DNA from 4 places in the Neorhizobium puerariae genome. Region 1 is predicted to be linked to each of the others. Evidence: riboswitches for the same ligand, from Rfam matches in the RefSeq annotation. Region 1 holds a riboswitch; each other region holds the start of a gene.
What was found. Region 1 has a riboswitch for cobalamin ahead of ACFFP0_RS31890 (CbtB domain-containing protein). Riboswitches for the same ligand answer to the same signal wherever they lie in the genome.
Positions count from the first base shown of each region.

Region 2: another riboswitch for cobalamin. It lies ahead of ACFFP0_RS16090 (aromatic ring-hydroxylating oxygenase subunit alpha); the one in region 1 lies ahead of ACFFP0_RS31890 (CbtB domain-containing protein).
Region 3: another riboswitch for cobalamin. It lies ahead of bluB (5,6-dimethylbenzimidazole synthase); the one in region 1 lies ahead of ACFFP0_RS31890 (CbtB domain-containing protein).
Region 4: another riboswitch for cobalamin. It lies ahead of nrdH (glutaredoxin-like protein NrdH); the one in region 1 lies ahead of ACFFP0_RS31890 (CbtB domain-containing protein).

Region 1 covers NZ_JBHMAA010000077.1:178,010-185,762, forward strand. The annotation lists gene cobN (cobaltochelatase subunit CobN) at 1-546, opposite strand, end outside; gene cobW (cobalamin biosynthesis protein CobW) at 585-1,622, opposite strand; gene ACFFP0_RS31885 (DUF1636 family protein) at 1,619-2,017, opposite strand; cobalamin riboswitch at 2,125-2,333, opposite strand; cobalamin riboswitch at 2,427-2,624, shown strand; gene ACFFP0_RS31890 (CbtB domain-containing protein) at 2,662-2,838, shown strand; gene ACFFP0_RS31895 (CbtA family protein) at 2,851-3,615, shown strand; gene cobO (cob(I)yrinic acid a,c-diamide adenosyltransferase) at 3,612-4,226, shown strand; gene ACFFP0_RS31905 (cobyric acid synthase) at 4,230-5,702, shown strand; gene cbiB (adenosylcobinamide-phosphate synthase CbiB) at 5,686-6,651, opposite strand; gene cobD (threonine-phosphate decarboxylase CobD) at 6,657-7,682, shown strand; gene ACFFP0_RS31920 (P1 family peptidase) at 7,679-7,753, opposite strand, start outside.
Region 2 covers NZ_JBHMAA010000017.1:85,699-93,451, reverse strand. The annotation lists gene ACFFP0_RS16115 (DUF1217 domain-containing protein) at 1-1,912, shown strand, start outside; gene ACFFP0_RS16110 (winged helix-turn-helix domain-containing protein) at 2,016-2,411, opposite strand; gene ACFFP0_RS16105 (FAD-binding oxidoreductase) at 2,408-3,841, opposite strand; gene ACFFP0_RS16100 (L-threonylcarbamoyladenylate synthase) at 3,866-4,843, opposite strand; gene ACFFP0_RS16095 (DUF6656 family protein) at 4,976-5,593, opposite strand; cobalamin riboswitch at 5,751-5,964, shown strand; gene ACFFP0_RS16090 (aromatic ring-hydroxylating oxygenase subunit alpha) at 6,073-7,317, shown strand; gene ACFFP0_RS16085 (BA14K family protein) at 7,437-7,753, shown strand, end outside.
Region 3 covers NZ_JBHMAA010000036.1:49,598-57,350, forward strand. The annotation lists gene ACFFP0_RS27480 (hypothetical protein) at 1-586, shown strand, start outside; gene bluB (5,6-dimethylbenzimidazole synthase) at 693-1,379, opposite strand; cobalamin riboswitch at 1,462-1,649, opposite strand; gene ACFFP0_RS27490 (TolB family protein) at 1,667-2,506, opposite strand; gene ACFFP0_RS27495 (NAD+ synthase) at 2,524-4,197, opposite strand; gene ACFFP0_RS27500 (GFA family protein) at 4,274-4,684, opposite strand; gene ACFFP0_RS27505 (class II 3-deoxy-7-phosphoheptulonate synthase) at 4,839-6,212, opposite strand; gene gor (glutathione-disulfide reductase) at 6,446-7,753, opposite strand, start outside.
Region 4 covers NZ_JBHMAA010000032.1:212,027-219,779, forward strand. The annotation lists gene nrdE (class 1b ribonucleoside-diphosphate reductase subunit alpha) at 1-1,749, opposite strand, end outside; gene nrdI (class Ib ribonucleoside-diphosphate reductase assembly flavoprotein NrdI) at 1,731-2,135, opposite strand; gene nrdH (glutaredoxin-like protein NrdH) at 2,148-2,369, opposite strand; cobalamin riboswitch at 2,612-2,836, opposite strand; partial or broken gene ACFFP0_RS25505 (bifunctional sugar phosphate isomerase/epimerase/4-hydroxyphenylpyruvate dioxygenase family protein) at 3,026-4,921, opposite strand; gene ACFFP0_RS25510 (alpha/beta hydrolase family protein) at 5,152-5,793, opposite strand; gene ACFFP0_RS25515 (DUF982 domain-containing protein) at 5,973-6,212, shown strand; gene ACFFP0_RS25520 (ChrR family anti-sigma-E factor) at 6,263-6,901, opposite strand; gene ACFFP0_RS25525 (cysteine synthase A) at 7,240-7,753, shown strand, end outside.

The sequences.
Region 1 (7,753 bases):
CCGGTCCGGCCTGTAGAAACCGGTTTTCGGCATCGGCAGCGCTTGCGCCAGGGCTTTCGTTTCGCCTTTTGCCAGTGCGGCAAGACGAAGGGCGAGCAGCCGCATGTTGTCCGGCCCGCCCTCGCGGAAACAGGCGAGGATGCCGGCAAGCACCTCTTCCGAAACCGTCGAGGCCCCGGCCAGCCGCTCGTCGCGGATGCTGCATTCGCCGGGGAGCAGGGCCAGGGCGATCCTGTTCCGCTTCGCCAGGCGCGACAGTTCGTCCACCCCATAGGCCCAGCGGTCATAACCGCCGAGGATGCGGACGAGGATGACCTTGGCATGGACTGCCGTCTTTTCCAGCCACAGATCGACCGACATCGGGTGACGGAGGTCGGAGAGGTTGGTGAGGGCGAGGTCCGGCCGATTTTCGGCCCATGCCGCGGCCACGCCGTTCAGGTCGCTGCCGGAAAAGGACAGCACCACCACATCGGCCGGCGACTGGTTGAGGTCGACCGGTTCGATCAGGTCGTCCAGTGACGACGATGTGGTGGCGAGTATGTGCATTCCTTTTTCTCTGCGGGCCTTTTCTCTACGGGCCTTTGTCAGGCGGCCAGCATCCTTTCGATCGCCGCGCGGTCGATGCCCTTTTCGCCGATCACGACGAGGCGGCTCCGGCGGGTTTCGTTCGCGCCCCAGGCACGGTCGAAATAATGGTTCACGCGCGATCCTACCGCCTGGACCTGCAGGCGCATCGGCTTGTTCGCGACTTCGACGAAGCCTTTTATGCGCAGAACGTTTTCTGCCTCCGCCGTCTCGGAGATACGCGCGGCCAGCGCCTCGGCATCCGCCACCGCCGGCAGGTCGACGACGAAACTGTCGAAATCGTCGTGGTCGTGGTCCAGCTCGTCGTCGTGATGGGTCTTGCGGTTCTCGATGTCGTCCTCGACGGCGAGGCCGAGGCCGATCAGCACGCCCGGATCGATTGCGCCGTTTGCGGCAGGCACGATTTTCACCGCCCGCGGCAGATGCGCCTGAACGCGGCCCTTGGCGGCGGCGAGCGAAGCCTGGTCGAGAAGATCGGTCTTGGTCAGCACGATCATGTCGGCGCAGGCGACCTGATCCTCGAACACTTCCTCGACCGGATCGTCATGATCGATCGAACCGTCGGCCTCGCGCTGGGCTTCCAGGGCGTCGTGGTCGTCGGCGACCCGGCCCTCGGCCAGCGCGACGCCGTCCACCACCGCCACCACGCCGTCCACGGTCACGCGCGCCTTCACATCCGGCCACTGGAAGGCCTGGACGAGCGGTTTCGGCAGCGCAAGGCCGGAGGTTTCGATGAGGATATGGTCGACGCGCGGTTCGCGGGACAGGATCTGGTCGATCGCCGGCACGAAATCGTCGGCCACGGTGCAGCAGATGCAGCCGTTGGCGAGCTCGATGATGTTGTCTTCCGGGCAACTCTCGATGCCGCAGCCCTTCAGCACCTCGCCGTCGATGCCGACATCGCCGAATTCGTTGACGATGATCGCCAGCCGTTTGCCGTCCAGCTTCTCGATCAGGTTGCGGATCAGCGTTGTCTTGCCGGCGCCCAGGAACCCGGTGACGACGGTGCAGGGAACGCGGCCGAAAGAGACGGTCATGATGGCATGTCCTCGTGATGATGGAAGGGGGGAATGCGGGCCGTCATGCCCTTGCCGCGCAGGCAGGCGGGACGGCCGCGAAGAGGAAGGAAACCGCGCTCGTCGCCGGCGAGCATCATCGCGCCGGCGACGATATCCTCGACGTTTTCAAGCGACAGATGGCCGAACACATAGGACCAGCCGGAACGGTGGTTGAAGGCCGCGCTCGGGCTCTTCTCGCAATTGGCGAGGCAGGTGACGGGCCTGACGGCAAGTGGCCTGCCGGCTGCCGCAGCCTTCAGCGCCTCGATCATCGCCACGCCCGGACGCACGTCGCCATCCGTTTCGTCGCGGCAATTCGTGCAGACGAAGATCGTCACGTCGATATCGGGATCGTTCCTGTGCTCGTCACTCATCGTCTGGCCGCGTTACCGCCGGGATATCTCAAGATCGGGGCGCGGAACAGGAGGGGCAAGCCGCCTGCGGTGAATGAGCGAACCTCTCCGGAGCACCCCGCCCGGCGAGCCTTGTTGTCCAAACGGCAGGTCTCCTGGCTCGCGGGTCGCCGCCATTTGCCTGCCTTCCCGGATCGCTCCAGTGGCTTTTCGGCAGATGGCTCGCCGCCTACAGTTGCGGGGGCAGCCGCGGCATTGATCCGGATAGAAGGATCGCACCGCATTCTCTCTTAGCCCCTTCCGTTGCCGGAAAAGGACCGTCTTTCTTCAACTACGCCCGGTCGCAGGCCCGTGTCAATGGAGACAGTGGGGAGACGGCGGGGGAGACGGTAGGCGTCGCAAAGGCGATTGCCCGTGCGGCAAATTCGTCTATAGTGACCCTGCCTACGGTGCCCGAACGGGCCTTGAGAGGGAATGCGGTGCGACGGCTCCTGCCGTCCAGCCCGCGGCTGCCCCCGCAACTGTAAGCGGAAAGTCTTCGTCCATCATGCCACTGGAGCGATCCGGGAAGGCGGGCGAGGGCGCCTGATCCGCGAGCCAGGAGACCTGCCAGAGGCGACTGGAAACTTGAACGACCCTCGGGTGGAGGGTGAAAGGACATAACCATGGTTACGAAATCTGCTGCCACCGCAGTCAGCGTTTCCACCTCGAAGATCATTCCCCTCAGCATGACGGCGCTGCTGGGCCTTTTCGTCGTCGGCTTCGTCGGCTTCTCGCATATGGAAGTCGTGCATAACGCCGCGCACGATTCGCGCCATTCCTTCGCATTCCCCTGCCACTAAGGGGAGTTTCCCATGTCGTTGTTTCGTAACATCGTCTTTGCGGCGGTGATCGCCGGGCTGTTGTCCGGATTGCTGCTGACCGTGATGCAGAGCTTCTCCACCGTCCCGCTGATCCTGCAGGCGGAGACCTATGAAAACGCCGCTCCCGAAGCCGGCCACAGCCACGAGGCTGCGCCGGCTGCCGGTGCAACGGCGCCGGCCGCTGCGGACCATCATCACGACGAGGAAGCGTGGATGCCGGCGGACGGTTTCGAGCGTTTCATCTACACCGCGGCCGCGGACGTGCTGGCCGCCATCGGTTTCGGCCTCGTGATGATCGCGGGTGCGGAAGCGCTGGGCGGTTTCGGAGGATGGCGCGGCGGCCTGCTGTTCGGCATCGCGGGTTTCCTTACCGTCAGCCTTGCCCCCGGCCTCGGGCTGCCGCCCGAACTGCCGGGCATGCCGGCGGCGGAACTCGGTCCTCGCCAGATCTGGTGGGTTTCGACAGCCGTCTGCACGGCCGCCGGCCTCGGCCTGCTTGCCTACACGCGCTCGGCCGTGCTGGCGGCGCTGGCGATCGTTCTGCTGATCGCGCCGCATCTTGTCGGCGCGCCGCTGCCGCCAAGCCATGAAACGGCCGTGCCGATCGAACTGCACGCCCGCTTCGTCAATGCGGTCTATGCCACGAACCTGGTTTTCTGGGCGGCGCTGGGCACGCTTGCCGGCGTGATCCGCGAAAGATTTCGCGCCGGCGAGGATGTTGCCGTGCGTTCTTCCACGGAGCTGGCTTCGCGGTGAAGGAGATCGACGAAACATCCGCCGAACGCCATCGCGCCAAGATGGCGAACCGCAAGGCGGTTCAGGATGCGGAAGTGGCCGGGAAGACCCTCGAAAAGGGTCTTCTCATCGTCCATACCGGTCCCGGCAAAGGCAAGTCCACCGCCGCTTTCGGTCTGGCGCTGCGCATGCTCGGCAACAATCGCCGTGTCGGCGTCGTGCAGTTCATCAAGGGTGCCTGGTCGACCGGCGAGCAGCCCGCACTGGCCACCTTCGGCGACCGTGTCGTGTGGCATACGATGGGCGAAGGTTTCACCTGGGAAACCCAGGACCTGCAGCGCGACATCGCGGCCGCCGAAAAAGCCTGGGAAAAGGCGCTCGACCTGATGGCGGACGAGACGATCGGGCTCGTCATCCTCGACGAGCTCAACATCGCGCTGCGCTACGACTATCTCGACCTGGACAAGGTGATCGCCGCGCTTCAGGCCCGCAGGCCGGACCTGCATGTGGTCGTGACCGGCCGCAATGCCAAGCCGGCGCTGATCGAGGCGGCCGACATGGTCACCGAGATGACGCTGGTGAAACATCATTTCAAGGCCGGGGTGAAGGCTCAGGCCGGCATCGAGTTCTGAACAATGGCCGCGATCGGTTTCGCTCGGGCGCTGATGTTTCAGGGAACGGGTTCGGATGTGGGCAAGTCGCTGGTCGTGGCTGGGCTTGCCCGCGCCTTCACGCTGCGCGGACTGAGGGTCCTGCCCTTCAAGCCGCAGAACATGTCGAACAATGCGGCGGTGACCGCGGATGGCGGCGAGATCGGCCGGGCGCAGGCGCTTCAGGCGCGCGCCGCGAAAGTGCCGCTCAGCGTCCACATGAACCCGGTACTGCTCAAACCGCAGAGCGATGTCGGCGCGCAGGTCGTGGTTCAGGGCAGGGTCGAAGGCAATGCCGGGGCCGCCGAATATCAGCACCTCAAGCCGAAGCTGATGCCGCGCGTGCTGGAAAGTTTCGAGCTGCTGCGGGCAAAGGCCGATCTGGTGCTGGTCGAAGGGGCAGGCAGTGCTTCGGAGATCAACCTCCGCCAGAACGACATCGCCAATATGGGCTTTGCCCGCGCGGCGGATGTGCCGGTCGTGCTGATCGGCGATATCGACCGGGGCGGCGTGATCGCCAGCCTCGCGGGCACGAAGCTGGTGCTTTCGCCGGACGACGCGGCGATGATCCGGGGTTTTGTCGTCAACCGTTTTCGCGGCGATCCGGCGCTGTTTGCCGAAGGCATGCGGATGATCGGCGACCTGACCGGCTGGCGGTCGATCGGGCTGCTGCCGCATTTTGCGGATGCCGCCCGCCTGCCGGCAGAGGATGCGCTTGGCCTGAACGGTCCTTCCGCCTGCAAACCCGGTGCCAAGATCCGCGTCGCGGTGCCGATCCTGCCGCATATCTCCAATTTCGACGATCTCGATCCGCTGGAGGCCGAGCCGGAAGTGGAGCTTCTCCGCGTTCGGGCCGGGCAGGCCATTCCCGGCGATTGCGATCTGATCCTGCTGGTCGGATCGAAGGCGACGATTTCCGATCTTTCAGCGTTGAAGGACGCGGGTTTCGACGTCGATATCGCCGCGCATGCGCGGAGGGGCGGGCGGGTGCTCGGTCTGTGCGGCGGCTATCAGATGCTGGGGCGGAGGATTTCCGATCCGGAGGGGATCGAAGGGCCTCCGGGTTCTGTCGAGGGGCTCGGCCTGCTCGATGTCGAGACGGTGCTTTCCGGCGACAAGCGGCTGGAGGCGGTCTCCGGCACCAGTTTCGACGGCATTTCCCTGTCCGGTTACGAGATGCATGTGGGCCGGACGGCGGGGCCGGATTGCGCGCGGCCTTTCGCTACGGTCGGGGGCGGATCTGCGGATGGCGCGACGTCGGCCGGCGGCCAGGTCTGGGGCAGCTATCTGCATGGCCTGTTCGCCGATGACCGGCAGCGCTCCGCCTGGCTGACGCGGCTCGGCGGCCCGGCGTCGGGTCTCGACTACGAGGCGGGTGTGGACGACGTGCTCGACCGGCTGGCAGCGCACATGGAAAGGCACCTCGATCTCGATGGACTGCTCACGCTTGCCAGATGATCCACGCCAGAAGGCCGAAGAGGCCGATCAGCAGGCCATCCGCCACGCGGGCGAGTTTCAGCGCACGAAGGATGTCGTCGCGGGTGAGTTCCGGGCGGCCGCCCTCGCCCATGAACCGCGCTTCGATCATCTGCCCGCCATAGCTTCGCGGGCCGGCGAGCGCGATGCCGAGCGCACCGGCCATCGCCGCTTCCGGCCAGCCGGCATTCGGCGAGCGGTGATGCCTCGCATCGCGCAGCACGGCCCTGATCGCATTTCCCGGCGAAGCCCGGTCGATGAAAAAGGCCGCCATCACGAACAGCAACGCGCTCAGCCGCGAGGCCGGCAGGTTGATGAGGTCGTCGAACCGCGCCGCCGCCCAGCCGAAGGCTTCATGGCGGGGGGAGCGGTGGCCGATCATGCTGTCGGCGGTGTTGGCCGCCTTGTAGGCCGCGCCGCCCGCAAGCCCGCCAACACCCATCCAGAAAGCCGGAGCCACGACGCCGTCGGAAAAATTCTCCGCCAGGCTTTCGATCGCCGCGCGGCAGACGGCCGCCTCGTCGAGCTTTTCAGGATCGCGGCCGACGATCATCGAAACCGCCTTGCGGCCTGCTTCGAGCCCGCCCTTCCTGAGCGCATCGGCGACGGCCTCGACATGGCTTTCAAGGCTTTTCTGGGCGGGCAGGCTGGCCGCGGCGAGAACCAGCAGGATCGGCCCGAACGGCAGGACGAGCAGGACGCGTTCCGCCATCAGCGCGGCCGCGGCCGTCACGCCCAGCAGAACAGCCAGGGCCAGCACGCCCATGCGCCTGCGGGCGGCGAAATCGTCGGTCTCGCGGTTCCAGCCGGCATCGAGCCGGGATATCAGCTTGCCGATCCAGGTGACCGGGTGGCCGATACGCCGGAAAAGCCAGTCCGGGTATCCGAAGATGCGCTCCACGATCAGCGCGAAAAATGCAAGAAGGAACATTAGCGGTGGCAGGCCCAGAAAGTCGGCATGAAGTTGGTGGTCCGATTGCGCATGGCGGCAATCTTTCCCGCGCTCGGGCGCTGTTTCCGCATGCGCCCGAACCCTGGATCGATCTTTCCACCGGCATCAGCCCCTATTCCTATCCGCACTCGCCCATCCCCGGCAATGCCTTCGCGCGACTGCCGGAGCCGGCTTTGGCACAGGAACTGAAATCCATCGCGGCCAATGCCTATGGCGCGCCGTCGGCGACGCATATCGCAGCAGGACCGGGCACGCAGATCCTCCTGCCGATCGTCGCCGGACTGATGGGCTCGGGCGTAAACCGGGCCGGTGTGCTGTCGCCGACCTACGCGGAACATGCCCGGGCCGCCCGCCTTTCCGGACTTGACGTCACCGAGACGGAAGATCTCGAGCGGCTCGCGGCTGGGCGGCTGGCGGTCATTGTCAATCCCAACAATCCGACCGGCCGCGTCATTTCGAAAAGCGACCTGCTCGCGCTGGCCGCCCTGATGCGCGCCAAGGGCGGTCTGCTGGTCGTCGACGAAGCCTTCATGGATGTCTCCGACGCCGAGAGCGTTGCGGATGCGGTGGAGGAAGGCGGCCTCGTCGTCCTTCGATCCTTCGGCAAGTTCTATGGCATGGCGGGTCTGCGGCTCGGTTTTGCAATGGCTCATCCGGATATCGTCGGAAAGATCGAGGACCGGCTCGGCCCGTGGGCGGTTTCCGGGCCTGCATTGCATATAGCTGGCGAGGCGCTGGCCGACGACGGCTGGCAACGCGCGATGCGGACGACGCTGAAGGCGGATGCGGCGCGGCTCGACGGACTTCTGGCCGCAGCGGGCGTTCCGGTCGCGGGCGGTACGTCGCTCTTCCGTTTTATTCGCGATGCCCGCGTGCAAACGCTTTTCCGGCATCTCGGCGAGGGCGGTATCCTTGCAAGGCGGTTCGAAGAGCGGCCGGACGATCTGCGCATCGGCCTGCCCGGCAGGGACGATTGGGCAAGGGTTGAGGAAGCGCTGAAAACTTTTTAGCCGGCGAATGTGTCGCGCCAGGCCGGCTGTGCATCGGGCACCGGCAAGGCCCTCGCTTCGTAGACGCCTCG
Region 2 (7,753 bases), on a different contig from region 1:
GGAACGGTCGAGCCTCACCGGGAGCGTTCCCCAGCTCCAGGATTCGGTGGCGCTCGGAGAGCAGAAGAAAACCGATCTGGAAAATCAGATTGCCGCCAAGCAGGCGCAGCTCGACGGCGGCGGCGATGCCTCGGTCCTCCAGCCCGAGATCGATGCGCTTCAGACGCAGTTGACCACGACCAACACCCTGCTCCAGCAGGACCGGGACAAGCTGACGACACAACAGACTCGGCTTGACGAGCTGAACGGCCGGCTGGTCCCCATCGATCAGACGGACCAGCGCCGCGCCGAGCTTGCCAAGATCATAAACGGCGTGAAGGCCGATGCGAACTACCTGAGCCTGATGAAGGCGCTCGCGGAGGATTTCAATTTCAACGCAGATGGCACCGTGCCGGCCGGCGGCGCCGTGACCGCCGAAAAGCTGCAGGAGATCGTCGGCGGCTATTTCAACAGGCAGTCGCGCACGACCCATGCCGAAGCGATGTTCAACCAGGAATATTTCGAGCAGAAGGTCGCCACCGCGACGAACGTGACCGATCTGACCGGCGACGCCCGTGTCCTGCAATACATCAAGTCGGCCTTCGACCTCGACAAGTCCTATGTCGTGAAGTCGACGATCGAACAGATCCTGACGAGCGATCTTTCCGATCCGAACAGCTATGCCAACAGATACGCTTCCGAACGGCCGCAATATCTGGAGCTTGCGAAGGCCTTCAGCTTCGCGACCGACGGCACGGTCGCAGCCGGCGGAGCGCAGACGGCGGCTCAGGCCAACACCACCCGCAGCAACTATATGAGCCGCTGGGACGATGCGCAGGAGGAGGAGTACGACAAGGCCGTCAAATTCTACAAGATCGATATGGCCGCGATCAAGACGCTTGACGATCTGTTCAAGACGGACGCCGAAGACAGCCTGAACTTCGCCCTCACGGCGGTCGGCATCGATCCCTCGGAATATTCGGCATACAAGCTGAAGAGCGTGCTGCGGAGCGACCTCTCCGACCCGAAGAGCTACGTCTACCAGCTCAAGGACGAGCGGCTGGTGACATTTGCCAAGCTGTTCAACTTCACCAAGGATGGCGACATCACCACGCCGGTCCTCGCCCAGTCGAACGCGACGATCACCAATGTCGCCAAGGACTATATCCTGCGCAAGACCCGCTACCTTGAAGGCGACGAGCTGGACGCCGCCAAGAAGAAGGCCGAGACGGAGGCGAAATACTATACCGACACCATGCAGCGCGTCGACAGCCGCGACGAATTCCTCGCCGATCGCAAGCTGGTCGACATTCTCCTGACCTCGAAGGGGATTGATCCCTCCACGGTCACCGATGACTTCCTGAAGAAGGCCTTCACGTCGGATCTCAACGATCCGAAAAGCTTCGTCAACACCCAGAGCGACAAGCGCTTCGCCCAGATGGTCGGCACCTTCAACTTCGATTCCAAGGGCGATATCGACCGCAGCTCCGCCGGCAAGGCCCAGAACGGCGGCGAGGTCATGGCGACTGAGAGCAACTACGTAAGGCAGATGCTCGAAACCCAGGAGGGCGAGGAAAACTCGGGCGTCCGCCTGGCGCTCTATTTCCAGCGCATGGCCGACAGCATCACGGACCCCTATGTCATCCTCGGCGACGAGGCCCTGATGGAATTCTTCCGCATCGCCTACAGCCTGCCGTCCGAGATCGGCAACATGGAGGTCGACCAGCAGGCGAAACTGGTGAAGAAATACCTCAACCTCGAGGATTTGGCCGATCCGGAGAAACTCGACAAGCTGATCAAGCGCTTCACCGTCATGTACGACATCGAGAACAGCACCACGACGACCGTCTCGGCGGCGGATATCCTGAGCGGCAGCTCCTCCGGCATCAGCGCGGATACCCTTTGGGCGCTGTCCCAGATCAGGATGGGGTAGGGCAGCAAGGCGCGGTCAGGCTTCGTCGCCCTTGCCGGCGGCCTCGAAACCGGAGCGCCGTGCGTCCTTCCGGACGCGCAAAGGACGCTCTGCCCTATTGGATCTACGCATTGTCCTTTCCGAAAATCGATTCCGGTTTTCGGGCCGATGCCGTAGGGTCCGCGTTGGACGCCAGCCAGTCGAGATCGGTGTGCATGGCGTTTCGGCTCGCCTCTTCCATCCGCCGGTAGCGGGAAAGCAGCTCCCGGCCGAACTCGGTGAGGCCCGCGCCTCCGCCGCTCTTGCCGCCATGCCGGGTGGAGATCGAGGGCTGCCGGAACATCCGGTTGATCTCGTCGCCGAGCAGCCATGCGCGCCGGTAGGACATGCCGATCGCAGCCCCTGCGGCCCGGATCGAGCCGTGTTCGGCAATGAGTTCCAGAAGCTGCGCCTTGCCCGGCCCGAGGCGCACGCCGTTTTCCAGATCGATGCGGATCGTCGTCCTCAGGGGCTGGCTCATGGGATCGCCACCACCTTGCCGGGGTTCATGATGCCGGCGGGGTCGAAGGCCATCTTGATGCGGCGCATCAGGTCGATTTCGATGGGCGAACGGATATGGGCAAGCTCGTCGCGCTTCAACTGGCCGATGCCGTGTTCGGCCGATATCGATCCGCCGGCTGCAAGCACGATGCCGTGCACGATCTCGTTCATCTCCCGCCAGCGGTCGATGAAGGCCGCCTTGTCGGCCCCGACCGGCTGGGAAATGTTGTAATGGATATTGCCGTCGCCGAGATGGCCGAAGGCGCAGATCCGGGCGCCGGGAATGGCGGCGAGCACCGCCCTGTCGGCCTCGGCCATGAAGGCCGGGATTTTCGAGACGGGCACGGAGACGTCGTGCTTGATGGAACCGCCTTCCGGCTTCTGGGCGTCCGACAGGCTTTCCCGCATATGCCAGAGCGCCTTCTGCTGGGCGACGGAGGAGGCGATCGCGGCATCGCGGATGAGGCCTGCTTCAAACCCCTGTTCCAGCAGGGACTGCACCATGGTCTCCGCCGTTTCGGCGGAATCCGAGGTCGATATGTCGATCAGCGCATACCATGGATGCGGTTCGGCGAGCGGGTCGCGCACGCCCTCGATATGGCGGGTGGTGAACTCGATGCCGATGCGCGGCATCAGTTCGAACCCGGTCAGCGACGTGCCGCAGAGGTTCGAAGCCCGCTCGAACAGCGTCAGGGCGTCTTCCGGCGAGTTGAGCCCGGCCAGCGCCACCTGATGCCCCGCCGGTTGGGGAAACAATTTCAGCACGGCGCCGGTTATGATGCCGAGCGTGCCTTCCGCGCCGATGAAGAGGTCACGCAGGTCATAGCCGGTATTGTCCTTCTTGAGGCGGCGCAGGCCGTCCCAGATCTCGCCCGTCGGCAGCACCACTTCGAGCCCGAGGCAGAGCTGGCGCATGTTGCCGTAGGCGAGCACGGCGGTGCCGCCGGCATTGGTGGAGAGGTTGCCGCCGATGCGGCAGGAGCCCTCTGAGCCGAGCGACAGCGGGAACAGCCGGTCCACCGCTTCCGCCGCCTTCTGGACGTCGGCAAGGATCGCGCCGCCATCGGCCACCAGCACGTTCGCGACCGGATCGATGTCGCGGATACGGTTCATCCGTTCGAGCGATACGATCAGGTCGCTGCCGCCCGTACGCGGCGTCTGGCCGCCGACAAGGCCGGTATTGCCCGTCTGCGGCACGACCGGCGTGCCGGTTTCGCTCGCGAGCTTCAGGATCGCCGAGACCTCCCGCGTGGAGCCCGGCTTCAGCAGCATCGGCGAGGAGCCCTGATAGAGCCCGCGCCCTTCGATGAGATGCGGCGCAAGGTCCTTCGGATCGATGAGGACATGGTTCTCGCCGACGATTGCCGCGAAGCGGCCGAGAAGCTCGGGCTTCGGCCCGGAAATATCCATCGAGGTTTCCTCCTGTTCCCGCGTCTATTCTCTCGGGGCGGCGGCACGGGCCAGCCGGTCGTTGATCGCCTCGCCAAGGCCGTGGTCCGGAATAGGCGTGACGGCAATGCGGACGGCGCCCGTCGCATCGGCGCGCTTCAGGTAATCGAACAGGTTTGCCGCTGCTTGCGCAAGGTCTCCGGACGGGCTGAGGTCGAAAATCGCCACCGCATGTTCGCTTCCCTGCACCGGCCGCGACCCGAGGCGGATCAGGGCCTCGCCGGGCTCCACATGATCGGCGTTCAGCCGGACGCCCGCATTCGGCGCGTAATGGGAGGCAAGCATGCCGGGCGCTTCGATGATCGCGGCGGGACCTTCCGGCCGGATCACCGTGAGGCCGGTCGCCTCCTCTATCTCCTCCGCGGCGACGCCGCCGGGCCGCAGCAGCCGGATCGCGCCGTCCTCGACGCGGACGATCGTCGATTCCACCCCGACCGGTGCCGCGCCGCCGTCAATGACGAGTTTCAGCTTGTCGCCCAGATCCTCGGCCACATGGCGGGCGCTCGTCGGGCTGATCCTGCCGGACGTGTTGGCGCTCGGAGCCGCCAGCGGCTTTCCGAAGGCGCGGATCAGCTCGGCGGCAAATCCCTTCGGCAGGCGGATGCCGACGGTGTCGAGACCGGCCGTCGCGAGCGAATGTATGCCGCCTTCCGCCTTGAGGGGCAGGATCAGGGTCAACGGCCCGGGCCAGAAGGTTTCGGCAAGTTTTCGCGAGACCGGATCGAAGGTCGCATGGCGCTCGGCCATGGCGAGGTCGGCCATATGGCAGATCAGCGGATTGAAGCGCGGCCGGCCCTTGGTCTCGTAGATGCGGGTGATGGCCGCCGGATTGGTGGCGTCCGCCGCGAGCCCGTAGACCGTCTCGGTCGGGATCGCCACGGGAAAGCCGTCCGCCAGCACGGCGCAGGCCCGCTGGAGCGCGCCTTCGTGGTCCTTGGTGATGTCGATGATGTCGGCCGCCATGTATGACCTAAAGCGCCGTACGCCCGAACGGACGTAAAAAGGACGCTCCAACCTTTTTGAATCTACGCGTCGTGCTTTCCGAAAAGCGATTCCGGTTTTCGGAACGATGCTGTAGCGCGGACCGGCTCTGTTTCAAAGTTTTTTGATGATTTCGCGAAGCGCCTCGTTCGAGGCGCCGAGCATCAGTACGTTCTTGATTGCTTCCATGGGGTCGCTGGTCTTGAACAAGAGCCCGTTCTTGCGGATCGAGCGATTGATCCGGAAGGGCTGGCCCGGCTCGCCTTCGACCGCCACGGCGAAGTACATGCGGGAATAGGCGGTGCTGATCCGCTCGAAGAACTTCTCCTCCTCTTCGCTGATGTCCGAGAAGAAGTTGGCAATGTAGAAGGACCAGCTCACCGGCACGCGCCGTGAAAGCAGCGTTCTGGCGGCCGTCACATGGCAATAGCCGAGATGCGGCCTCTGATCGAGCGTGTGATGGGCTATGATTTTCGGGAACTGGATCGAGCGGTGGAAGCCGTTGATGCGCTCGTGGCTCTTTTCGCCGGCCTCTTCGAGGCGTTTGCCGGTGCGCTCCGCGACCTGGGCATGGCTGAGGTAACGGCGTTCCTCCGGCACCCAGATCGGCTTGGGGCGGCCGATGCGGCCTGTCCGCAGGAATTCCGAATGCGCGGCGATCTTCACCTCCGGCGCCACGGGCGGGCTTGGCGGAGGGGCTTCGTAGTAGCGGATCTTCTTCTTGGCCTGCATGATGGAACCGCTCCCATGGATGCCGGGGAATTTTAGAAACTACTTCTTAATGACAGGTTTCCCTTTTGCGAGGCTTGAGAATGCTTTTCCAGGGCCGTCGTCAATGCGGTTGCCGATGTCGCAATGTCGTCTATGCGACACATGCGGCGAATGGTTATATCCGCCTCAGGCTCAAGGTGCCGCCTCGCTAGGGAAGGCGGAGAATTGGGAAGCCGGTCGAAGCCCGGCGCTGCCCCCGCAACGGTGGTGGAGTTCGAAGGTCCGGCGGAAGCCACTGGGAAAGAGCCGCAAAGGCCGCCCGGGAAGGCGCCGGTCCAGTCCCGACGGGACAGCTCCTGAGCCCGGAAACCAGCCTGGAGACCTGGAGAGATTCACCGATCGCGGCGGGCGTTCGGGCAGGGGGCTTTGGGGGCTTAGGCCTGCCGGCTTTCCATGTCCTTCGCGCGCTGCCCAAGGGGCGCATTGGCGAGGAAGGCTAGATGGAAATCCGCAATCAGGTCCTGCGGCAGTTGAAGAACCGCCGCGAAGGCTTCAGTCTCGAACAGGCCTTTTATACCGATCCGCATTATTACAAGCTCGATCTCGAAATGATCTGGTACCGCGACTGGCTGTTCGTCGGCCACGATTGCGAATTGCCGAAGGCAGGCAGCTATTTCACCCTGCAGATCGGCGATTATCCCGTGGTCGTCGTCCGCGGCCGCGACGGGCGGATCAGGGCGCTCCACAATACCTGCCGCCATCGCGGCAGCAGGGTCTGCACCAAGGAGAGCGGCTCGGCGGTTCGCCTCGTCTGTCCCTATCACCAGTGGACCTACGAACTCGACGGCTCGCTGCTGGTGGGGCGGCAGATGGGGGCGGATTTCGACAAGGCGCAATACGGATTGAAGAAAGTCCATTGCGAGAGCGTCGCCGGTTACATCTTCATCTGTCTGGCCCAGGAGGCGCCGGATTTCGCCCCGGTTCGCGCCGCGATCGAGCCTTACATGGCGCCGCATCGCCTGTCGGAGGCCAAGGTCGCCCATCAGTCCACGATCATCGAAAAGGGCAACTGGAAGCTCGTCTGGGAAAACAACCGCGAATGCTACCATTGTGCCGGAAACCATCCGGAACTCTGCCGCACGTTTCCCGAGGCGCCGACCGTCACCGGCGTCGCGGGGGCGATTGACGATCCCGTCATCATCGAGCATTGGCAGCGTTGCGAGGCGGCCAACCTGCCGAGCGAGTTCAGGATCTCGCCGGACGGCCAGTTCCGCGTCGCCCGCATGCCGCTGATCGAAGGGGCGGAAAGCTACACGATGTCCGGCAGGAATGCCGTTGCCCGCCAGCTCTCCGACGACGTGACGATCGACCGGATCGGCACCATGCTGCTCTTCCATTATCCGACCACCTGGAACCACATGCTGGGCGACCACGCCATCTCCTTCCGCGTGACCCCGCTCGGGCCGGAGGAAACGGCGGTCACCACCAAATGGCTGGTCCACAAGGATGCGGTCGAAGGGGTGGACTACCATCTCGAGGAACTGACGCATGTCTGGAACATGACCAACGACCAGGACCGCCGGATCGTCGAGGAGAACGCCTTCGGCATCCGCTCTCCGGCCTACGAGCCGGGACCCTATTCGGCGGTTCACGAGGGCGGCGTCATGCAGTTCGTCGAATGGTATTCGAACTTCATGGTCAACCGCCTGCAGGGCGACCAGGCCAAGCTCTCTATCGTCGCCTGACGGAGAGGGGGCCGGGGCCGCTCGCTTATTCGTGATCGGCCCTGGAACATGCCCGGTAGGAACGAAGTCCTGCGATCCGCGTTGTTCCCAAAATCAGTCTGGAACAAGGAAACACCAGGATGAATACCCTTCGCTTGCGGTTCACCGCGGTCGCAGTCGCCATCGCCTCGACACTCGCCGGCCTTGCGCCCGCCCAGGCCTTTCCGCTTCCCTCGGCTCCCGGCATTTCCGCGGCAAGCCCCGTGACGGAGGTCCAGTACCGGGACCGGCGTGACTGGCGGCGGGACCGTCACGGCTGGTACAACGGCCATCGCGGCTATCGCGACCGCCGGCCGGGCTACCGGTATCACAACGGCTTCTGGTTCCCGCTTGCCGCCTTCGCGACCGGCGCGATCATAGGCGGCGCGATCGCCTCCGACCGCGGCGGATATTCGAA
Region 3 (7,753 bases), on a different contig from region 1:
TTACCGGCAGCTCAACAATGCGCCGCAGATCATCGGCAATACCGGCGAGATGCGGCGTTTCGCGCAGGAACTCAGCCAGCAGAACAGCGATATCCGCATGCTCAGGATCGAGATGCGCCGGGCCGGCTGCAGTACGGGCAGCGTCGTTACCCTCGGCAATGCGAATAGCGAGGTCTGCGAGGAAATGCGGCAGGCCCTCGACACGCTGGAGCAAAGCCGCGACGCGCTGACGGCCGAGCGAAACAACGCCCGGCAAATCACGAGGCCTTCGGAGGAGCGCAACGCCATCCTGACGGCGATCCGCGCCAACAACTGCATTCCATCCGACGTGGAGGAGGACCACAAGGAAAGGCTGAAGGTGCAGGGCCTCGAACTGCCGGGCAAAGAGCCCTATTCCGGCATCACCCACCTGCATACCGGCGAACCGCAGCGGCAGCAGGCGGCGCCGGCAGCCGAGCCTTCTCCTCCTCCGGAACGTCCCTACGATCCCAACAGGAAGGTGCGCATGGTCGGCCCGACATTCCTGCCCGAGGAAAACATCGATCTGGCCCATCCGAAATCGAGCGGGCCTCAGCCGCAGCAATGAAGCGCGAAGGCGGGGCGCGATCTTGCCGGTCTGCGCCTTACGCTTTCGGCCCTCGTTTCATGATGTCGCCGGCGCAAGATCGCTGCGCATTCCTGTGCGCCATGCTTCAGCGCGCCTGCCACCGATCATGGAAGACCAGATCTTCGAGCGGCAGGCGCTGACGCCAGCCTTTGAGCGCGAGTTCCGGTTCGGCGTAAAGCCGGTCGACGTAACCGAGGCAGAGCCAGGCGACGATCTCGACGCGCTCCGGGATGCCGAGCAGGGCCCGCACGTCCCGGTCGTGAAAGATGCTGACCCAGCCGACGCCGACGCCTTCCGCCCGCGCCGCGAGCCAGAGGTTCTGCACGGCGCAGACGGCCGAGTAGACATCCATGCGCGGATTGTGGGTGCGGCCGAGCACCACCGGCCCCGCCCGGTCCGGATCGCAGGTGACGCAGATCGACAGCGGCGCCTTGCGGATGCCTTCGAGCTTGAGGCTGCGGTAGAGATCGCGCCGTTCCTGCGGAAACATCTCCGCCGCTTCGTCATTGGCGCGAGAGAATGCCGCCCAGGCGGCCTCCCGCACCGCCGCGTCGCGGATCAGAATGAAATTCCAGGGCTGCATGAAGCCCACCGACGGCGCCGCATGCGCCGCGCGGAGCAGCCGCATCACCAGGTCGTCCGGCAACGGATCGGGAAAAAACTGATCGCGCACGTCGCGACGCGTCTCTATCGCCCTGTAGACCGCGTTCCGCTCGGAGGTTGAAAATTCGCCCGCAGGCGCAAGGGCGTGTGCAGAAGGGTCCGGTCGCATCGTCTATCCCCAACAATGCAGCGCTCGCGCTCGCCCGTCCGGGGGTGAGGCACGAACTCCAAAACCTTCCGCCGTCCGCGCGGTCGGTCCATCTCGTCAGGCCGGTCTTCTGACTTGGCTTCGTCCACTTCCGCCGCAGCCTTCCCGGGCAAGCCCAGTGGCATCGATTTGCGGCCAAGCATCCGCCTTACAGCGTTGGGCACGTTCCGGCTTTCCACCGGATTCCCGATTCTCCTGCGATAGGCAGGCACCTGACCGGGCGTTTATGCCTCCGCGGCGCGCAGGATTCAAGCCGCCGATACGACGGGGAAATAGCGCACATAGGCGAATTCGTCACCGGACGGCGACCAGTTGGGCGAATTCATCGTGCCCTGCCCGCCGAAGAGATCGAACAGGGTCTCGACATTGCCGCCGTCCATGTCCATCAGCCGGACACGCACCTGCCTGTCGCGGGGGTGATCGAAGACATCGGCGTCGTAGGAGATGAAGACGATCTTGTCACCCTTCGGTGATGGATGAGGAAACCAGTCGCCATAATCGCTTTCGGTGATGCGCTCGGCCGTCCCCCCGGCGGCCGGCACGCGCCAGACCTGCATGAGGCCCATGCGGCTGGAATTGAAATAGATCCATCTGCCGTCCGGCGAATAATCCGGCCCGTCGTTGCGCCCCTCCCCGAAGGTCATCCGCTTCTCCTCGCCTCCCTCGACACCGACCGTATAGATATCGAAGACGTCGTTGCGGATGCCGCAATAGGCAAACCTCTTTCCGTCCGGCGACCAGCCATGCCAGTAGGACGGCAGGTTTTTCGTGACCAGCTTCGGCGAACCGCCTTCGGCCGGCAGGACATAGATGGCCGACTTGCCGAACCCCGCCTTGTCGGAAATCGCGATCAGCGAACCGTCCGGCGCGATGCCGTGATCGTTGTTGCACTGCCGGGCAAAGCCGGTATCGACGGGTACGGGACCATTGCCTCCATCCGGTGACAGGCGATAGATCAGGCCCTCGCTGTTGAGCATCAGGTAGCGACCGTCCGGGGACCAGTTCGGCGCCTCGAACAGCGCCCCGGTCTGCCAGACGACCCGGCTTTCGCGGGTACGGATGTTGAATATCTCGACCGAGCTGCGCAGCGCCATGGGTTTCCTCCCTATCGGTCCCGGAACCGGTTGGTGATCGGATAGCGCCGGTCGCGGCCGAAGTTCTTCCGGGTTATCTTCACGCCCGGCGGCGCCTGACGTCGCTTGTATTCGGCCAGATAAAGCAGATGCTCGACGCGGTGCGCCGTCGCCAGGTCATGGCCCCGCGCGACGATCTCCTCAATGCCCATTTCCATCTCGACCAGACATTCGAGGATGTCGTCGAGAACGGGATAGGACGGCAGCGAATCCTGGTCGGTCTGGTTCGGCCGGAGTTCCGCCGACGGGGCCTTGGAGAGGATATTTTTCGGGATCACCTCGCCCGCCGGCCCGAGCGCCCCTTCCGGCAGATGTTCGTTGCGCCATGCGGCAAGCGCGTAGACCTGCATCTTGTAGAGGTCCTTGATGGGGTTGAACCCGCCGTTCATGTCTCCGTAAAGCGTCGCATAGCCAACCGACATTTCCGACTTGTTGCCGGTCGTCACCACCATGGAGCCGAATTTGTTGGAGATCGCCATCAGCATCACGCCGCGTGTCCGGCTCTGCAGGTTTTCTTCGGTTATGCCCTCGTCCGCACCATCGAAAAGTTCGGAAAGCGCCGACGAAAAACCCTCGACCGGCTCGGCAATGGGCACGATGTCGTAACGGCAGCCGAGCGCCCTGGCGCAATCCGCGGCATCCCTGAGCGACGTTCCGGAGGTAAAGCGGTAGGGCAGCATGACGGTTCGCACCCGTTCCGCCCCGAGCGCATCGACGGCGATCGCCGCGCAAAGCGCGGAGTCGATGCCGCCGGACAGGCCAAGGACCACCGCCTTGAAGCCGTTCTTGTTGACGTAGTCGCGGAAACCGAGCAGGCACGCCCGATAGTCAGCCTCCTCCCTTTCCGGAATGACGGCGACCGCCCCGTCGACGCAGCGCCAGGTATCGTGGATCTTCGTCCACTCGCTCATCGTGACCGCCGGTTCGAACTGTCCCATCTGGAAGGCGAGCGTCCTGTCCGCATTGAAGGCAAAGCTCGCTCCGTCGAAGACAAGTTCGTCCTGGCCGCCAAGCTGCGCCGCATAGATCATCGGCAGGCCGGTCTCGATGACCTGTTTCAACACCACCTGATGGCGGATATCCACCTTGCCCCGATAATAGGGCGAGCCGTTCGGCACGAGCAGGATTTCGGCGCCACTTTCTGACAGAGTATCACAAACACCGAACTCGCCCCAGATATCCTCGCAGATGGGAATGCCGAGGCGGACGCCGCGAAAACTCACCGGCCCCGGCATGTCTCCGGCGACGAAGACGCGCTTCTCGTCGAATTCGCCGTAGTTCGGCAGGTCGACCTTGTCGCGGATGGCGACGATCCGCCCACCGTCGGCCACCGCGACCGAATTGTGCCGGCCTTCCTTGCCCTGGCGGGGAAAACCCACGATCACCCCCGGCCCGCCATCGGCGGTGTCTCCTGTAAGCTGTTCCACGGCCGACAGACAGGTTTTCAGGAAGGCCGGCTTCAGGACGAGGTCTTCGGGCGGATAGCCGGAGATGAAAAGTTCGGTGAAGAGAATGACATCCGCCCCCTGGCGGGCGGCATCCCGGCGCGCCTCGCGGGCAAGCGCCAGATTGCCGGCAACATCGCCGACGGTCGGGTTGAGCTGGGCGACGGCGATGCGGAACGTCTGGCTGATGTCCTGGGTCATGGCCACGATTTAGCGCCGGGTACCAGACGCGGCAACGTGCGCCCCGGAATTTTTATGGTGTTATTTTTACGGTGTTTCAGACGGATGCCGGGCGATCACCCGGATAATGCGGCACGCCATCCTCGGGAATGTCGTAGAAATCCCCCTTGTCGGCGCAATAGATATGCTCCCCCATGACAAGCCCGCTCGGCTGGTCGAATGCGCCGGCCATGATCGAGATCTGCTCGGTTCCATCGGCATACCAGAACAGGGCGGAACCGCATTCGGAACAGAAGCCGCGCCGGGCCATATCACTCGCCCGATACCATGAAAGCTTCTCCTCCCCTTCGAGGCGCAGGTTCTGGAGCGGCACGGCCGTCGCGACATAGAAAAGCCCCGTCTGCCGGCGGCATTGCGAACAATGACAAGCCGTCACCGTCCGCAAAGGCCCCGTCGTCTCGAACCTGATGGAGCCGCACAGGCACCGGCCGCTGTTCTTCCGCTTCACGGAACTCCTCCCTCTCAAAAGCCCGCATGCAGTCTTGCGGGTGCCGCAGCGGAGGTCAAATCGATTTCTCTCATCCCAGCTTTCAGCGGCGGCCCATAAACGAAAAGGCCGGCAGCGATGCCGGCCTTTTCTTCGATCACGAATGCGAAACGGCTCAGCCGTTCACGACGAGACGCTTTTCGTCGCGGCCGCTCTTCATCCGCTCGGCCAGCAGGAACGCAAGTTCCAGCGCCTGGTCGGCATTGAGCCGCGGGTCGCAATGGGTGTGGTAGCGGTCCTGCAGATCGCCCGCAGTCACCGCCCGGGCACCGCCGGTGCATTCGGTCACGTCCTTGCCGGTCATTTCCACATGGATGCCGCCCGGATGCGTGCCTTCGGCGCGATGGATCTGGAAGAAGCTTTCCACCTCCGACAGGACACGGTCGAAAGGCCGGGTCTTGTAGCCGTTCAGCGTGATCGTATTGCCGTGCATCGGATCGCAGGACCAGACGACCTTCTTGCCTTCCCGCTCGACGGCGCGGATCAGCTTCGGCAGGCTTTCCGCGACCTTGTCGTGGCCGAAACGGCAGATCAGCGTCAGCCGGCCCGCTTCATTGGTCGGGTTCAGGGCGTCGATCAGCTCGATCAGATTGTCCGGCTGCAGCGACGGACCGCATTTGAGGCCGATCGGGTTCTTGATGCCACGGAAATATTCCACATGCGCATGGTCGATCTGGCGCGTGCGGTCGCCGATCCAGATCATGTGGCCCGACGTCGCGTACCAGTCGCCCGATGTGGAATCGACGCGGGTCAGCGCCTCTTCATAACCAAGCAGCAGTGCCTCATGGCTGGTGAAGAAGTCGGTTTCGCGAAGGCTCGGATTGTTTTCCGAGGTGATTCCGATCGCGCGCATGAAATCCATGGTCTCGCTGATGCGATCGGCGAGCTTACGGTAACGCTCGCCCTGCGGGCTGTCCTTCACGAAGCCCAGCATCCACTTGTGCACGTTTTCGAGGTTGGCGTAGCCGCCCATCGCGAATGCGCGCAGCAGGTTCAGCGTCGCGGCCGACTGGCGATAGGCGTCGAGCTGCCGCTCCGGGCTGGGCGTGCGGGCCTCCGGCGTGAACTCGATGCCGTTGATGATGTCGCCGCGGTAGGACGGCAGTTCCAGATCGCCCTGCTTCTCGAAATTGGACGACCGCGGCTTGGCGAACTGACCGGCAATGCGGCCGACCTTGACGACCGGCAACTGCGCGCCATAGGTCAGGACGACCGCCATCTGCAGGAACGAACGGAAGAAGTCGCGGATATTGTCCGCGCCGTGCTCCACGAAGCTTTCGGCGCAATCGCCGCCCTGCAGCAGGAAGGCATCACCTTCCGCCACCTTGGCAAGCTGGCTCTTCAGGCGGCGGGCCTCGCCGGCGAAGACGAGCGGCGGAAAGGTGGAAAGTTGAGCTTCCGTTGCTGCCAGCGCGGCCTGGTCCGGGTAGTCCGGAACCTGCTGGATCGGTTTCTGCCGCCAACTGTTCGGGGTCCAATTCTGTGCCATCTCACTCACCTGTTCTTGCCGCGGCGATCGTCTGCCGGGCAACCTTTCTCGAAATTGGGGCGGCTTATAAACCTTAACGCCGGCCTTGCATAGCCGCCCGGTCCGCTTTGATACCGCAGGTCCCTGCCCGAGGGACGGTTCCGGCATGGGCCGCAGTATAGCAGCCCTGCCCACCCGCATGCAGCACGGATTCGCCGTATCGCAGCCTTCAGCGCCGTCCGATGGCGCAGGCCTCAGACGCGCTCGCCATTCCTGACGCGATAGCTCGGATTGTACATGGTGACGAGTTCCTCGGCCGCCGTCGGATGAACCGCCATGGTACGGTCGAAATCATCCTTGGTGACGCCGGCCTTCAGCGAGATTCCCAGAAGCTGCGCCATCTCGCCGGCGTCGTGGCCGAGCACATGCGCGCCCACGACCTTGCGGCTTGCCGCGTCGACGACCAGCTTCATGATCATCTTCTCGGCGCGACCGGACAGCGTCGCCTTCATGGGGCGGAATTCCGCCCGGTAGATCTCGAGTTCCGGATAGCGCCTGGCGGCCTCCTCCTCGGACAGGCCGACCGTGCCGATCTCCGGCTGCGAAAAGACGGCCGTCGGGATCAATTGATGGTCGGGCGCGGTCGGGTTATTCCTGTACTCGGTCTCGATGAAGCACATCGCCTCATGGATCGCGACCGGCGTCAGCTGCACCCGGTCGGTGACATCGCCCAGCGCATAGATGTTCGGAACGCTCGTCCGCGAATACTCGTCGACGACGATCGCACCGCGTTCGTTCACCGCGACGCCCGCAGCCTCCAGGCCCAGGCCACGGGTATTCGGATCGCGACCGAGCGCCAGCATGACCGTGTCGACGGCAATGGTCTCGCCGTTCAGGGTCTTCGCCACAAGCCCGCCGGCTGCCGCCCTGGTCACCTCCTCGATCACGTCGGTGAGAACGATGCGGATACCCTTTTCCACCATCGCCCTGTGCAGGCCCTGCCGCAGGTCATGATCGAAACGCGACAGGATCTCCTTGCCGCGATAGATCAGCGTCGTGTCGACGCCGAGACCATGGAAGATGTTGGCGAACTCGACCGCGATGTAGCCGCCGCCGGCGATCAGGATGGAGCGCGGCAGTTCCGGCAGATCGAAAGCCTCGTTGGAGGAGATGCAGAACTCGTGCCCCGGCAGCGCCGCATGCGGATTGGGCCAGCCGCCGGTCGCGATGACGATCTTCTCCGCCGTCACGGTCTTGCCGGTCTTCGTGAGCCGGACCGTATGGGCATCGACCAGTTCCGCGCGGGTTTCCAGAATTTCCGCACCGTTGTTCTCCAGGCCGCGGCGATAGAGGCCTTCGAGACGGGCGATCTCCTTGTCCTTGGCGGCGATCAGCTTCTTCCAGTCGAAGGTGCTTTCGCCGACATCCCAGCCGTAACCGGCGGCATCCTCGAAATGCTCGGCATATTGGGAGGCATAGACGAAAAGCTTCTTCGGCACGCATCCCCGAATGACGCAGGTGCCGCCGAAACGGTATTCTTCGGCGATCGCCACCCGCTTGCC
Region 4 (7,753 bases), on a different contig from region 1:
GTTATAAAGACCGGAGGTCATGACCGCCTGTTTCAGCGCCAGCCAGTCCTCCCGCGTCGGGATGTGGATGCCGGCCGTCTCGAACAGCCCGGCGACCTTCTCCGTCGCCGGTTTCCATTCGGCCTCTGTGTATTTGTCGAAATACTCGCCGGATGCGTATTTCGAATTCTCGAACCCCCTGAAGCTCGTACCTCGCTCGGCCGCCAGAAGGTTCGAGGCGCGCAGCGCGTGATACGTCACCGTATAGAAGTAGATGTCGGTGAAATCGATGCCCTCTTGCGAGCCGTAGAAGATGCGTTCGCGGGCGAGATAGCCATGCAGGTTCATCTGCCCGAGGCCGATCGCGTGGCTTTCGTCATTGCCCTTCTCGATCGATGGAACCGAGGCGATATGGCTCATGTCGGAGACTGCGGTCAACGCCCGGATCGCCGTCTCGATCGTCTTGCCGAAATCGGAGGAATCCATCGCCGCCGCAATGTTCAGCGAGCCGAGATTGCAGGAGATATCCTTGCCCATATGTTCGTATGACAGGTCGTCGTTAAACGTGCTTGCCTCGCTCACCTGCAGGATCTCCGAGCAGAGATTGCTCATGGTGATGCGCCCCGCAACCGGATTGACCCGGTTCACCGTGTCCTCGAACATGAGGTAGGGATAGCCGCTCTCGAACTGGATCTCGGCGATGATCTGGAAGAACTCGCGCGCCTTGATCTTTCTTTTGCGGATGCGGGCATCCTCGACCATCTCGCGATATTTCTCCGTCACCGAAATCTCGGTGAAGGGCATCCCGTAGACGCGCTCCACGTCATGGGGCGAGAACAGGTACATGTCCTCGTTGTTCCTGGCGAGTTCGAAAGTAATGTCCGGGATGACGACCCCGAGCGAGAGCGTCTTGATCCTGATCTTCTCGTCGGCATTCTCACGTTTCGTATCGAGGAAACGCATGATGTCGGGGTGGTGTGCATGCAGGTAGACCGCGCCCGCCCCTTGCCGTGCGCCGAGCTGGTTGGCGTAGGAGAACGAATCTTCCAGGAGCTTCATGATCGGAATGATGCCGGAGGACTGGTTCTCGATCTGCTTGATCGGCGCACCAGCCTCGCGGATGTTGGTGAGCGACAGCGCAACGCCGCCGCCCCGCTTCGATAGCTGCAGGGCCGAGTTGATCGAGCGGCCGATCGACTCCATGTTGTCCTCGACGCGCAGCAGGAAGCAGGAGACGAGTTCGCCCCGCTGCTTCTTGCCGGCATTGAGAAAAGTCGGGGTCGCCGGCTGGAAGCGGCCGGAAATGATTTCCTCCACGAGACCGCGGGCAAGCTCCTCGTCGCCGCGCGCCAGCGTCAGCGCCACCATGCAGACGCGGTCCTCATAACGCTCCAGATAGCGTTTTCCGTCGAAGGTCTTCAGCGTGTAGCTGGTGTAGTATTTGAAGGCTCCCAGGAAGGTGGGGAAACGGAATTTCCTGGCATAGGCCTGATCGAAGAGATCGCGGACGAAATTGAAGGAATACTGGTCCAGAACCTCCTGCTCGTAATAGCCTTCGGTCACCAGGTAATCGAGCTTTTCCCGAAGGTTATGGAAGAAGACCGTATTCTGGTTGACGTGCTGGAGGAAATATTGACGTGCGGCCAGCCGGTCCTTGTCGAGCTGGATTCGGCCCTGCTCGTCGTAGAGGTTCAGCATGGCGTTCAGCGCGTGGTAATCCAGCGCGGGTTCCGCGGCCTTCGCCGGCCTGTCTAGCGTAAGCGTGTCCAAAATCGTTCCAATCCATGTCTGACGTTAGCGACGTCCTCGACCGTTCCAAGAAGCTCGAAACGATAGAGGAAGGGCACGGCGCACCTGGCGGAGATGATGTCTCCGGCAAGCGCGAAAGCCGCGCCGAAATTGGTGTTGCCCGCTGCGATGACGCCACGAAGCAGATTGCGGTTGCCGGCATCATTCAGGAAATGGATCACCGGTTTCGGCACCGCCCCTTTCGTGCCTCCGCCGCCATAGGTCGGCACGATGAGCACATAAGGCTGCCGTACCGAAGGCGGAATCGCGCTGCCGTCCATCGGCAGGCGCAGCGCCGGCATGTCCAGCCTCTCCACGAAACGCCGCGTGTTCTCCGACCGGCTGGAGAAATAGACGATATCGCCCATGGCTGGGACGTATCAGACGAGACTGCCGATCATGTCGGGCCGGAAGCCGGCCCAGTGCCGCTCTCCCGCCACGACGACCGGGACCTGGCGATATCCGAGCCTCCGGACGAGCTCGTAAGCCGCGGCGTCAGCGGACACGTCGATGACGGTGTAATCGATCCCCTGGCGATCGAGCGCGCGGGTGGTCGCGGTGCACTGGACGCAGGCAGGCTTGCTGTAGACGGTAATGTTCATTGTGTTCCTCGTGTTTCGAAAAAGCATGCAACATCGTTCGGGCATCCGCCGATGCCCGGGCAATGAAACTGGAATGGACGCAGCCGTAACCGGCAGCCGGACGCAGAGCGTCCGTCACGCCTTACGGATCAGTACTGTTCAACATGGACTTCACCCCGAAGTGGCTCTGCGGGGTATTCGGGAAAACGGCGCCCACAGGTTTCATCCCGCAAACCGCCGTTCGCCATCCGGACACCCCGCCCGTGGACGTTCTGCTCGAGGCAGGTCTCCTGGCTCGCGGGTCGTCGCATCCGCCCCTCGCCTTCCCGAAGCCTTCCGGCCCAGTGGCTTTATCGGACGTATGCTCTCCGCCTACAGTTGCGGGGGCAGCTCCGGACTTGCAGCCTTCCTCATGAAGGCCACGCACCGTATTCCCTCTTAGCTCCCCATCCTTACGAATCGGAAGCACCTCGAACACTAGATATAGTAGACGAGGTTAAAATCACGTCAATAGCTATGAAAATCACACATCAAGAGCAGGCAGCAGCGGAAAGCCTCCCGGACGGTGGACGGGCATGGCGAAACGGCCCTCGCGATGGGGCCTCGCTCGTCGGAGGAACGCTATGGATATGGCGTGACATGGCCAGTTGCAGTTCAGGCGACAAACGCGGTTGCCGTCAGATCCTTGGTATGCCGTCCGGTCTCAGGGCTTTCTTGAGCGCCGCGATACGGAAGATCGCGTTGGGGGCGCCATAACCGCGATATCCTCGCCTTTCGACGATCTCGAAGAAGAAGCCTTCTCCGTAGGTCATGCTGTAGAGCTGGAAATATTCGCCGTGTTCGTCGCGATCGTAGAGGATGTTGTCGGCCTTCAGCCGCTCCGTCAGGTCCGGATCGAGGCCGAAGCGCGCCTCCACGTCGCCATAGTAGTTCGGCGATATCTGCAACGGCCGGAAACCGTTCCGGCGGAGCGCCGCCGCCGTCGCAAAGATGTCGTCCGTGTGAAATGCGAGATGCTGGACGCCTGAGCCGAACTTTTCCGCGATGAAGTGCCCGGCCAGCGTCCGACGGTTCGGCGCCGTTGAGCGTGATCCGCAGCGATCCGGAACCATTCTCCACCACCTGGCTGCGCACAACGCCGGCGGGATCGATGATGTCGACCATCGGCGTTTTCCGCATGCCGAAGATCGAGGTATAGAACAGAAGCTAGGTCAGCATCTCGTCATAACCGACGGTCTGGGCGATGTGATCCACATGCAGGAGATGCGCCGGCATCACCGCGGCATCGTCCTCGATGGGCATGAAATCGATCTCGGAAAACCTGCCGAGCTCGCTTTGATCGTCGATGAGATAAACCAGCCCGCCGCCGACGCCACGGATTGCCGGTATCTCCACTTCGCCGGGGCCGACCGGCTGGCTGAACGGCTCGGCGTCCAGCGCCACGGCACGCGCGAGCGCAGCCCGGGCATCATCGACGACCAGCGCCATCGCATAGGCCGAGGTGCCGTGCATGGCAAAGGAGGCATTGGGAACCCCTTCCCCTCGGTGTTGACGAGAAGGCGGATATCCCCCTGACGGAACAGATCGACCTTCTTCGCGCGATGCGACGCCACCTTCGCAAAACCCAGCGCCCTCAGGATGCCGACGAGATCGGCCGCCTCCTTTTCATCGGCGGAGAACTCCACGAAGCCGACGCCCCTGACCTCGGCCCGGTCCGGCATGGCGGCTACGGTCAATCCCGTCGCATCGGGTATGCGGCGCACCCGATCGCCCAGGTAGATCAGCGAGCGGTGACCGTCCGCGGCAATCGACCGGGTCGAGCCGCTGCGGAACTGGTCGTTGAAGATCTCCAGCGAAAAATAGCCGTCATAACCGGTCTCGGCGACCGCGGCCGTGAAATCCGTCACGGGAAGGTCCCCCTCGCCCGGCATGTTGCGGAAATGCCGGCTCCAGTAAAGCAGGTCCATGTCGATCAGCGGGGCATCGGCAAGCTGGACGATGAAGATCTTGTCCCTGGGGATGGAACGGATCGAGTTGATGTCGATCTTGCGCGCTTGCGCGACAGCGTGTGGAAACTAGCGAGGATGAGCCCGATATTCGAATGGCCGGCACGGCGCACGATCTCCCACGCGTCGCGATGGTCGTTGATGTGGCGCCCCCAGGCAAGCGCCTCATAACCGATCCTCAGACCTCGTCTGGCGGCCCGTTCGCCGAGCTCATGGAAATCCGCAGCCGCCCGGTCGATACCACCGAGCGATACCGGCGAGACATTCGAGCAGACCAGCAGAAGATCGGTACCGAGTTCCTGCATGACATCAAACTTGCGTTCGGCGCGGTCGAAAGTGCATGTCCGCAGGGGTTCGGGCATGCCTTCGAAATCTCGGAAGGGCTGGAACAGAGTGATCTCCAGTCCGAAATCGCGCACCATCCTGCCCACATCTGCCGGACTGCCGTCGAAGGCCAGAAATCGTTTTCGAATATCTCCACCCCCTCGAACCCCGCCTTCGCTATCGCCTCAAGCTTCTCGGGCAACTCCCCGCTGATCGATACGGTCGCGCGATCGACGTCTTCATGCATTCCTCCATTCCCCCGGAACGGCTCGGAGACATGAAGGCGCCGGCGTGTCCGAAGTCGCATGTCCAACATCGCAACCTTTATCATATCCATTATTTGTACCAAATAGTTCGTAAGGGAAATAATGGCTGCCCGGCTCCGCGACGCCCGCACGTCTCCTTTCGGAGACATTGGTACTCATGCCTCCTGCAGGCGCTCCAGATTCCAGGAAGGCGCAATGACCTCCCCGCTAGACTTCCAATCCTCCAGCCCAGGCGAATACCGCTTCCGCCATGGCGGCGAGGTGATCGGCCGTGGAGAAGCCGGAGATCTTCCTGCGCGGCTTCAGATCGTGGTCGCCATCCTCCAGCCAGAGGATTTCGATCGTTTCGGACAAATGATAGCCGGGTACCTCATCCCGGGCGCCGAACTCGTCACGCGTTCCCTGGCAGATCAGGGCGGGCGTCTTCAGTTCCTTCAGGTGCTGCGTGCGGAGTTGGTCGGGCTTGCCCGGCGGGTGGAATGGATAACCGAGGCACAGGAGGCCCGCGATCCTGCCCTCCGCATGAAGTTCATCGGCGACCATGCTCGCGACCCTTCCGCCCATGGACTTCCCGCCGATGATCAGCGGGCCTTTCGCGTGAAATTCGGCGATGGCCGCCTTGTATTCCGGATTGAGGGTCTCCGCTCGCGGCGGCGGTTTGCGGTCCCCCGACATACGCCGGGCCGCCATGTAGGCGAATTCGAAGCGCGCTACGCGGAACCCTTTCTCCGACAGCGCTTCGGCCGACGCCGTCATCGAGGCGGAATCCATCCGAGCACCGGCGCCATGTGCAAGCAGTATGGTGAAACGCGCCTCATTCGGTCCCTTGATCAGAAATCGGTCCGACATCCTATTCCCTTCATTTCGCAAGTATTCCCCAAAATCCCGCGCCTGAGAATAACAGATGGACGACATGCCAGGGGCGTCGCCGCAATCGTCCATGATTGCAAATTTTTCTCATTCTCGCGGAACCAAACTTCATCTAAATTGTTTCTACGGGTTGGGTACTCAGGGAGGAGGCGAAAGACATGCAGACTAGCTGGCAGAAACCTGTTCGTGTTGCGTTTGGACATCTTGGGACCGAAGTCATCAACGGGCCGTTCGAAGCACTGGCCTTGTTGACCGACCGCTGGCCCGATATGCGCGGGCCTCATTTCGTCAAGGCACGCAGCGCCTGCCGCGCCGCGCTCGACGGACGGAGGTCGCCGGAAGAAGCGCGCCAGCAGTTCGAACAGGCCGTGAGCGAAGCACAGCTTCATTTGAACTGAGAATACGAAGGAAAAGCTGGCCGGCATCGCCGGCCTTTTTCTTTTCCGCTTCAGATGCCGAGAATATCCGCGACCAGCCTCAATCGAGAGCCGGAAAGCGTGATCGGCGCGAAAAGAACGGAAAAACAGATGCACGGCCCCTGCTTTCCCGCAACCGGCCGATGTTCCAGCATTTCGTCGGCAATCGAGACATCCCCGCGGCTGAAATTGCCGCGGTGATCGTGGAATTCCCCTTCCAGAACCAGGGTCAGTTCGAGGCCGCGATGACCGTGATGGGGCAGCGCCCTGCCCGCCCGCACCCACAGAAGACTCGCTTCGACATCCGGCACCTTTTCGATGACGTACTGGCGAAATCCGGGCAGCTTCGTTTTCCAGGGAATGTCCGCGAGGCTGCTTCCCGTATAGGCCTGCATCGATGAGGGAAAGCGCTTTTCCGCGTCCATCCGGGGCGCCGCCGGCAAGGGAGCCGAGTTCAGGATCGTCGTCAACTGCAAGTCGCGGGAGGACATTGCAACCGGGTCGCTGCGCCGCAAGGCGGCGCCGGCCAGTTCGTCAAGGGTATCGGCAAACCGCAAGGCCGTGGCCTGCATCTCCAGATGAGCCCCAACAAGGACATGAGCCGGCTCCGGAAGGGAACCGGCAACGTAATGCGCGATCAGAAGATCCAACCTTTCAAGGTTCAGCAGCATGTCCGTGGCCAGTTTCGCGAGCGGTATTTAAGCACCGCACGACAAATTCACGAATGGCATGGATCAGTATTTGCTTCAACAACATTCGCGCCATGCGCGGCAGGAAGTTGATATTACTATTTCCGATATAATAACGGGCGGGTTTCCGTGATCTGCGCACCGGCCGAAGAGCCGGCCGCGAAACCTCTTTACCGTCCTCCATCGCCTCGGCCAGGCGGCCCGCAGGGAGATGAATTTTACCGGGCCCCAACCCGAACGGAAACAGAATTTCTTGCCCTCGGGTGCTTGTGCGCGGAAAAGACCCGTCTTAAATCTCCAGGGAACAACAAGGTGCCGCGATGACCTCTCACTCCTCCGTCCTCAGCGTGATCGGCAATACGCCCCTTATCCGGCTCAAGGGCGCCTCGGAAGCGACCGGCTGCGAAATCCTCGGCAAGGCGGAGTTCCTGAACCCAGGCCAGTCGGTCAAGGACCGCGCCGCGCTCTACATCATCCGCGATGCGGAAAAGAAGGGCCTTCTGCGTCCGGGCGGCGTGATCGTCGAAGGCACGGCCGGCAATACCGGCATCGGGCTCACGCTGGTCGCCAAGGCGCTCGGCTACCGGACGGTCATCGTCATCCCGGAAACGCAGAGCCAGGAGAAGAAGGACGCGCTGAAGCTGCTTGGCGCCGAGCTGGTCGAAGTTCCCGCCGTTCCCTACAAGAACCCGAACAACTACGTGAAGATTTCCGGGCGCCTGGCCGAAGAGCTTGCCAGGACGGACCCTGCCGGCGCGATCTGGGCAAACCAGTTCGACAACGTCGCCAACCGGGAAGCCCATATCCAGACTACAGCACCTGAAATCTGGGAAC